DNA from 2 places in the Streptomyces sp. NPDC005774 genome. Region 1 is predicted to be linked to the other one. Evidence: riboswitches for the same ligand, from Rfam matches in the RefSeq annotation. Region 1 holds a riboswitch; the other holds the start of a gene.
The links. Region 1 has a riboswitch for cyclic di-AMP ahead of ACFYQA_RS00505 (transglycosylase SLT domain-containing protein). Riboswitches for the same ligand answer to the same signal wherever they lie in the genome.
Positions count from the first base shown of each region.

Region 2: linked by a shared signal. The riboswitch ahead of ACFYQA_RS28945 (peptidoglycan DD-metalloendopeptidase family protein) and the one ahead of ACFYQA_RS00505 (transglycosylase SLT domain-containing protein) in region 1 are both predicted to bind cyclic di-AMP.

Region 1 is NZ_JBIAIV010000001.1:101,727-105,971, reverse strand. Features, by position in the region: gene ACFYQA_RS00510 (polyprenyl synthetase family protein) at 1-639, opposite strand, end outside; cyclic di-AMP (ydaO/yuaA leader) riboswitch at 1,278-1,445, shown strand; gene ACFYQA_RS00505 (transglycosylase SLT domain-containing protein) at 1,451-1,939, shown strand; gene ACFYQA_RS00500 (HAD family hydrolase) at 1,986-2,855, opposite strand; gene ACFYQA_RS00495 (GNAT family N-acetyltransferase) at 3,104-4,195, shown strand.
Region 2 is NZ_JBIAIV010000041.1:3,312-7,556, forward strand. Features, by position in the region: gene ACFYQA_RS28940 (tyrosine-protein phosphatase) at 1-780, opposite strand, end outside; cyclic di-AMP (ydaO/yuaA leader) riboswitch at 1,286-1,448, shown strand; gene ACFYQA_RS28945 (peptidoglycan DD-metalloendopeptidase family protein) at 1,453-2,427, shown strand; gene ACFYQA_RS28950 (SGNH/GDSL hydrolase family protein) at 2,739-3,524, shown strand; gene ACFYQA_RS28955 (MBL fold metallo-hydrolase) at 3,979-4,245, shown strand, end outside.

The DNA.
Region 1 (4,245 bases):
CCCGAGGCGCTCGCCGTACTGGGTCAGCACGTCCACGACGGTGTCGTCGGCCCCGGCCATCATGGCGCCGAACCGGCAGGAGACGGCGACCAGCGAGCCGGTCTTTCCGCTGAGGACGTCCAGGTAGTGGTCGACCGGGTCCCGGCCGTCCTGCGGCCCCGCGGTCTCCAGGATCTGACCGGTGACCAGTCGCTCGAACGCCTCGGCCTGCACCCGTACGGCCTCCGGTCCGAGGTCGGCCAGGATGTGCGAGGCGCGGGCGAAGAGGAAGTCACCGGTGAGGACGGCGACGGAGTTACCCCAACGGGTGTTGGCGCTGGGCACCCCACGCCGTACGGCGGCGGCGTCCATCACGTCGTCGTGGTACAGCGTGGCCAGGTGGGTCAGCTCCACGACCACGGCGGACGGCACGACGCCGGGCGCGTAGGGATCGCCGAACTGGGCGGAGAGCATCACGAGCAGCGGCCGGAACCGCTTGCCCCCGGCCCGCACCAGGTGCTGGGCGGCCTCCGTGATGAAGGGCACCTCACTCTTGGTGGCCTCGAGCAGCCCCTCCTCGACAGCCGTCATCCCGGCCTGGACATCGGCTTCCAGAGCCTGGTCCCGCACGCTCAGCCCGAACGGCCCGACGACGGTCACGAGAGGTCTCCTGTCTGCTGGTGTCCACTGGCGCTTAGACGTCTTGCACAGTCTGTCGATAGGTCGCTGACATCACTCGAGTCAGCGTATCCGGTCATGTTTCGATCACCGCCAGCACCCACATTCCCCAGACTCACCTGCGCACGCGTGCACGGCGTCTCACGGCACCCTCCGATATCGGATCACAACCAGATCGTTTCTGATCAGTTGGTAACAAAGGATATTCCTCGCCTTTCGGGCGTGACGACCCACCCTCGGGACGCACCCCGAACCACGATCCGAACCATGATCCGACACGCGATCCAGCACGCGGTCCGACACCCGGACCATCCTGCCCGCCCAGGCGCACGATTTGCCGCAATTGCCAAGTAAATCCCTCCTGGTGGCAAATGCGAACGCGCCGTGCGGCCAGTGAAGTGAGTCACGCACCCCCCGGCACACCCACCCCTCACACCCGTCGGCGATTCCCCTTGCCCCGAAAGCGAGTTGACTCTTGGCATCCGCAAAGGGCCAAGTGCCGCAAACGCCCGGATACAAGATCAAACAGCGTGATCCGTGACGGTTGCACTTGTTTCCGACAAGTGCACTCGCATACGTTCCCGGCCTGTCGGGCGGACGCCGAATCCTGCCACCGCCCGCGCCACCCATCGATGAACTCACGCACGGCAGGAGCGGGGGACCCAGGTAAGCCGCCGGACCGGTTCGCACCCGGAACGGCTCGGGGTGAAGCCATGCCCGCAGGGGCACGGCCGGGCACTCTCCCGCCCGAACCCGACAGCTCACCTCGCAGGCGTAGGAGAGGAACACAGACATGACCGCATCCGGTTCGCCCCGCCGCTTCGGCCGCTCCCGCCTCGTCCGCTCCCTCGCCGTCGCCGGCGTCGTGGCAGTCGCCCTCCCGCTGTTCGGCGCCACCGCCGCCTCCGCCGCCACGCCCGCCGCTGCCGCGACGTCCGGCGCCGGCTCCGTGACCGCGTACCCGGACAACCTCGACGGCTGGATCCGCGAGTCGCTGTCCGTCATGGCACAGCACGGCATCCCCGGCAGCTACGACTCCATCCACCGCAACATCCTGCGCGAGTCGTCCGGCAACCCGCAGGCCATCAACCTGTGGGACTCCAACGCCGTGGCCGGCACCCCGTCGAAGGGCCTGCTCCAGGTCATCGACCCGACCTTCCAGGCCTACCACGTGCCCGGCACGACCTTCGACCCGTTCGACCCGGTCGCGAACATCACGGCGGCCTGCAACTACGCGGCGGACCGCTACGGCTCCATCGACAACGTCTTCGGCGCCTACTGAGACACCCGGGCCCATCGGGACGCCGGAACACCGACGGCACCGAGGCCTACCGGGACACCCTCCCGGACCAGGGGCGGGGCAGCACGTGCGGGTGCACGTGCGGCTCCGTTCCGCCGAACAACCGCTCGAGGACGACGGCCACGCCGTCGTCCTCGTTCGACGTGGTGACCTCGTCGGCCACCGCCTTGAGCTCGGGGTGCGCGTTGGCCATGGCGACTCCGTGGGCCGCCCAGTCGAACATCGGGATGTCGTTGGGCATGTCGCCGAAGGCGACGGTCCGCCCGGCTTCCAGCCCCAGGTGCTCGGCGGCCAGCGCGAGACCGGTCGCCTTGGTCACACCGCACGGCTGGAGTTCCACGGTGCCCGGACCCGACATGGTGACCGTGGCCAGCGAGCCGACCACCGAACGGGCCGTCGCCGCCAACTCGTCGTCGGTCAGGTGGGGATGGCGCAGCAGCACCTTGCTGATCGGCCGGACCCACAGATCGTCCCGCCGTTCGACCCGCACGGCGGGCAGCGTCGGGTGCGGCATCAGATAGCCCGGTTCGATCAGGGTGAGTCCGTCCACCCCGTCCTGGTCGACCGCGGCGTACAGCTCCCCGACCTCGGCCTCGATCTTCCCCAGTGCGGTCTCCGCCAGTTCCCGGTCCAGGGTGACCGACCACAGCAGCCGGTCCGTACCGGCCTCGTACACCTGCGCGCCCTGTCCGCACACCGCGAGCCCGGTGGCCCCCAGGTCGTCCAGGAGCGGCCGCACTCTGGGCGCCGGGCGCCCCGTCACCACGAGGTGCCGGGCACCGGCCCGCGCCGCCAGCGCCAGCGCGGCGAGGGAGCGGTCGGAGAGGGTGTCGTCGCCGCGCAGCAGCGTCCCGTCCAGGTCGGTGGCGATGAGCGAGCAATCGGTGGGTGCGGCCATGATCAGAGAATACGGATACCGCACCCGCCCGACTCACCACGCCCGAGCCCACCCGGCCCGGTTCACCCGGCCCGGCCCGCTCCACCCGGCCCGCTCCACCAGAGGCGCGGGTGCCCGAGGCGCGGGTGCCCCGGGCGCCATCTGCGGCCTCTGCACCACTTGGCAACAACATGCTCCGCTACCTACCGCCCTCGTGGTCTTGGGCGGTACCTTCCAAGTGTCCAGGGGGGACTTGATCGGGGGGTCAGGTGAGCAGTGGACGCACGCGTGTGCTGAGGCTCGAGGAGCTCGGCGAGGGAGAGCGGGAACGGTGGCGCGAGCTGCGCGCCGCGACGGAGGCGCCGCGCAGCCCTTTCATGGAACCGGAGTTCGCCACCGCCGTGTCGCGGGTGCGGCCGCAGGCCCGGGTCGCGGTGCTGTACGAGGGGGCGTCCGCCGAGCCGGCCGGATTTCTGCCGTACGAGCGGGGTGCGTTGGGGCAGGGCCGGGCGATCGGGCTCGGCGTCTCGGACTGCCAGGGCGCCGTCCTGAGGCCGGGTCTGGCGCCGGCGACCGATGAACTGCTGCGTGCCTGTTCGGTGTCGAGCTTCGCCTTCGACAACCTGGAGGCGGACCAGGCCCTGTTCGTCCCGCACGCGGCCGAGGAGCACGCCACCTTCGTCATCGACGTGGAGAAGGGGTACGAGACCTACGAGACCGTGCTGCGCGCCCAGTCGCCGAAGTTCCTGAAGACCACCCTGGCCAAGGAGCGCCGGCTCGGCCGGCAGGCCGGACCGGTGCGGTTCGTGTTCGACGAACGCGACCCGGCCGCGCTCCGCGCGCTCATCGGGTGGAAGTCGGCGCAGTACCGCAGGACCGGGCGCCGCGACCGGTTCGCGCAGGAGTGGATCACCCGGCTCGTGGGCCATCTGGCCGGGACCCGGGCTCCGGAGTGCACGGGCACGCTGTCCGTCCTGTACGCCGGGGACCGTCCCGTGGCCGCCCACTTCGGCCTGCGCTCGGCCTCGGTGCTGGCCTGCTGGTTCCCGGCGTACGAACCGGAGTTCGCGAAGTTCTCGCCGGGACTCGTGCTGCATCTGCGGATGGCCGAGGCGGCGGCCGGCGAGGGCATCGGCCTGCTCGACATGGGCCGCGGCCCGGCCGAGTACAAGGACTCCCTGAAGACGGGCGAACGCGCCGTCTACGAAGGGGAGGCGACGCGTCCGGGCCTGGGCGCCGCACTTCAGTTGCTGCGCCGCGAGCCCGCCCGCCGCGCGCACGGCTTCGTCGTCGCCCGGCCGCGTCTCGCCTCGCTGGCGTCGCGGACCTTGAAGGGGACGGCGCGGCTGCGCCGGCCGTGAGGGGTCCCGGCCGCGAGAACCGCTGGGGACGGCAACGGCAGCTCGCGACA
Region 2 (4,245 bases), on a different contig from region 1:
GCGCAGCCGCTCCCGGTTCTCGGGGGTGAGTCCGAGTGCCTGCTCGAGGTAGGGGTCCACGCCGCCCCAGGTCTCCTCGATCGTCTCCAGCGCGGCCGACAGATACTCGGCGCGGGCGTCGAACAGGGGGTCGAGCAGCTCCATGACCTCGGGGGAGTAGGCCGAGGCGGGGGTGCCGCTGCGGCGCACCTTGTAGCGGCGGTGCGCGGCGCTGGACTTCAGGTAGTCGTCGAAGATCGCGTCCCGTTCCACGCCCAGCGCGAGCAGTGTCACCGCCACCGACAGACCCGCGCGGTCCTTGCCCGCCGCGCAGTGCATCAGCGCGGGCACACACTCCTCGGCGAGCGAGAGCAGCACCCGGGAGTGCTCGGCGGTGCGTTGCCTCACCGTCACGCGGTACGAGGCGATCATCCGCTTCGCCCCCTTGTCGCCGGCGAGGACCGAGCGGAGCTGGTCCAGGTCCCCGTCGCGGACCATCCTCCAGAACTCGGCGCCGTCGGCCGGGTCGCTCAGCGGCAGATTCACATTGCGCACGCCGGGCAGTTCGATGTCCCGCCCGTCCAGCTTGTGGTCGGCCGCGTTACGGAAGTCGAAGACGGTGTGCAGTCCCAGGGAGGACAGGAAGGCGGCGTCCTCCTCGGTGGCGTGCGCGAGATGGCCGCTGCGGAACAGCACCCCGTGCCGCACCCGGTGGCCGTCGACGGTCGGCAGGCCTCCCACATCACGGAAATTGCGCACCCCGGTGAGCTCGGGTTCGGTCGACGGGATCTGCTGCGTCACGGGGGCCCCTCTCCCACTCTGCGCCGCCGACGCGGCGGCGTCGGCGGGTGTCACCCGACGATACGACATGCCTGACAGGGGCAATGAGTTGGTGACGGGGCCGTCGGAGTGGAGACGGGACTGTCCCGGTGGAGCCGCCGGCGTGGACGGATCCGCGCCGGACCCGCGGCCGACCGGTCGAGCCATCCATATTTACCTTATTGGGTCGTTCTGTCCGTTTGGGGGGTTTAGTCGTAATTTGCTCCGATAGGCGGGGAGATGGGGATGGGGTGGTGAGCATCGTCATAGAGGTGACGATGCGTTGTCGCCATGTTCACGTAATTCCAGTATTGCGCAAGGGGATTCGGGGGGTGCCGAAAATTCGGGGCGACTCCGAGTGACGGTTTTCAGGTCAATGGATCACTAAACAACGCCTTCGCTCGGAAGATCGGGCTTGTCCCTTTGCGTCTCGGTCGCCTACGTTCGCCATCGATCCGGACGGACGCCTAATCCTGCCGCTGTCCGGAGCCTTCACACTCTGATCCGCGTATGGCAGGAGCGGGGGACCCACAGGTACGACTGCCTGTTCCGGTCTCCGGAACGGCTTGGGGTCAAGTCGCGTTTTCGACGCGGCCGGGCATCTCCAGCCCGCACCCGACAGCTCACCTCGTAGGCGCCGGAGAGGAATTCGTCATGCCCGCAAAGGGTAAGCACCGTCGTCCCAGCGTTTCGCGTCTCACCCGTTCCATCGCCGTCGCCGGAACCGGTGGCGCCGTACTCGCCCTGCCGCTTCTCGGTGCCACGGGAGCGAACGCCGCCACTCCGCAGGCCGCCCCGGAAAAGGCCGTCCAGTCGTATTCCGTCGCCGGCAAGACGTCTGACGGCGTGAAGGTCGACGGCGACAGGAACGGCGACACCCGCACGTACATCGTGAAGGGCGGCGACTACCTGGCGAAGATCGCCGAGTCCGAGAACGTCGACGGCGGCTGGAAGCAGCTCTACTCCGACAACCGCGAGACCGTGGGCGACGACCCGTCGCTCATCCACCCCGGTCTGAAGCTCTCGGTCGACGGCAAGGCCGCCGCGACCGGCGCGCCGAAGAAGTCCTCCTCTTCCGAGGCGCCCTCTTCGTCCGCTCCGGCCGCTCCCTCGGCTCCGTCCTCCGCCTCGAATTCGTCGACGGCCGGCGAGGCCTCCGAGCAGTCCGCGCCGAAGTCCTCCTCCGGCTCGACGACCGCGAACCAGGCCGCGACCGCCTCCGGCTACAGCTCGCCGGTACCCGGCAGCGGTCTCGGCACCGCCTACAAGGTGGCCGGCAGCATGTGGTCCAGCGGCTACCACACCGGTGTCGACTTCGCCATTCCGACCGGCACCTCCCTGAAGGCCGTGGGCGCGGGCACCGTCGTCTCCGCCGGCTGGGCCGGCTCGTACGGCAACCAGGTCGTCATCAAGCTGAACGACGGCCGCTACGCCCAGTACGCCCACCTGTCCTCGCTGTCCGTCTCGGCCGGCCAGGCCGTGAGCGGTGGCCAGCAGGTCGGCCTCTCGGGCTCCACCGGCAACTCGACCGGCCCGCACCTGCACTTCGAGATCCGCGCCACGCCGGACTACGGCTCGGACCTGGACCCGGTCTCCTACCTCCGCGGCAAGGGCGTCTCCATCGGCTGACCCCCGAGGCAACCTGCCTGACGCGCCGAAGGCCGGACCCCCGATCCCCGGGTCCGGCCTTCGGCGCGTTGGCGCGTTCGGTGGGCTCGGCGGATTCGGCGGGGTGGAGTTCCGGGAGCGCCGGGGATGTTCCGTGCGTCACGTTGCTCGCCGCTCAACGTCCCCGCGCGGAGGGCTATTCCGAATTGGCCCACACTTCGCGAGTGGCTTATCTCACCGCCCGTCAATGCCTTCCTACGGTCGCGTAGGTCACATTCGAAGGTGAATCATGTCCGGGTGTGGCAGACGATTCGAAGAATGACAGCAAGGCAGTGATCGGGTCGTACGTGGCGGTGGGGGACAGCTTCACCGAGGGCGTCGGTGACCCCGGCCCCGGCGGGGCATTCGTCGGCTGGGCCGACCGATTTGCGGTGCTTCTCGCCGACCGGCGTCCCGAAGGCGACTTCCGGTACGCAAATCTCGCGGTGCGCGGAAAACTGCTCGACCAGATCATGGCCGACCAGCTTCCGCGGGCCGTCGAACTGGCCCCCGCACTGGTTTCTTTCTGTGCGGGCGGCAACGACATCCTGCGCCCCGGCAGCGACCCGGACGAGGTGGCCGAGCGTTTCGAGCGGGCGATCGCCGCGCTCACGGCGGTCTCCGGCACGGTTCTGGTGACGACCGGGTTCGACACCCGTGGCGTACCCCTGCTCAGGCATCTGCGCGGCAAGATCGCCACCTACAACGGGCATGTGCGGGCCGTCGCCGACCGGTACGGCTGTCCGGTGCTCGACCTCTGGTCCCTCAGGAGCATCCAGGACCGCAGGGCCTGGGACACCGACCGGCTGCACCTGTCGCCCGAGGGGCACACACGCGTGGCGCTCCGCGCGGGACAGGCTCTCGGCCTGGACGTCCCGGCCGACCCGGAGCAGGCCTGGCCCCCGCTGCCGCCGCGCGGCAGCCTCGACGTCCGGCGGGACAACGTCCACTGGGCGCGCGAGTACCTGGTGCCGTGGATGGGGCGCAGGCTGCGCGGGGAGTCGTCGGGGGACCACGTGACGGCGAAGGGCGCGCTGTCCCCGGACGACATCAAGGAGCGCATCGCCTCGGTGGCATGACGCGGGGGGCATGACGCGGGTGGGAGGGGACGAGGCGGGGAGAGCGGGGAAGGGAGCGCGCGCGGGCACGGTCCCGCGCCCGGGGCGTCCGTGTTCCCGAGTACAGCGGGCCCGCCCGGACGGCTCTTCCTGTTCCGGCCCCGGCTTCCTGGGCCGGCGGGCTTTGGACACCGGAACTCGCTCACGGCCACGCCCCCGACGAGCGGGGTGAGCGTCGTCGCCCACCTCTCGATCCACAGCCGCCATCCCGTGGGGGCGTACCACCGCGCGGCTTGCGCAGCCGCGCGGGATCGGCCTCGGGCGCGTGGGCGAAGAGGACGGCCACCGGCTTTTCCTTCGCCGAGAAGCGAGGGGCACGGGCACGGCTCCGGGGCGCTTTCCGGTCGGTGAGGCGTCTCGAGGCCGGGCCGGCCACACATAATGGAATATCTGACTGACTCCGTTTGGAGGCATTGTGGCCGGTACCCGTTCCCAGAGCTCCGGGCTCCGTGCGCTACGGCCCGCGGCCTTCGGCGCGGACCCCACCGGTGAGCGCATGGCGCGTATCCGCAGGTCCCCGCACTACCGGGACGGCGTGTTCCAGAACCCCAAAGGCCCCACTCGGCTCCGGCCCCCGGGCTCGTCCCGGGACCTTGCGAAGACCTACTTCGACAAGGACACCCGGTCCCGCCGTGCCCCGCACGGCGCCCTGCCGGTGCACGCCACCACCCTTGCCGACCTG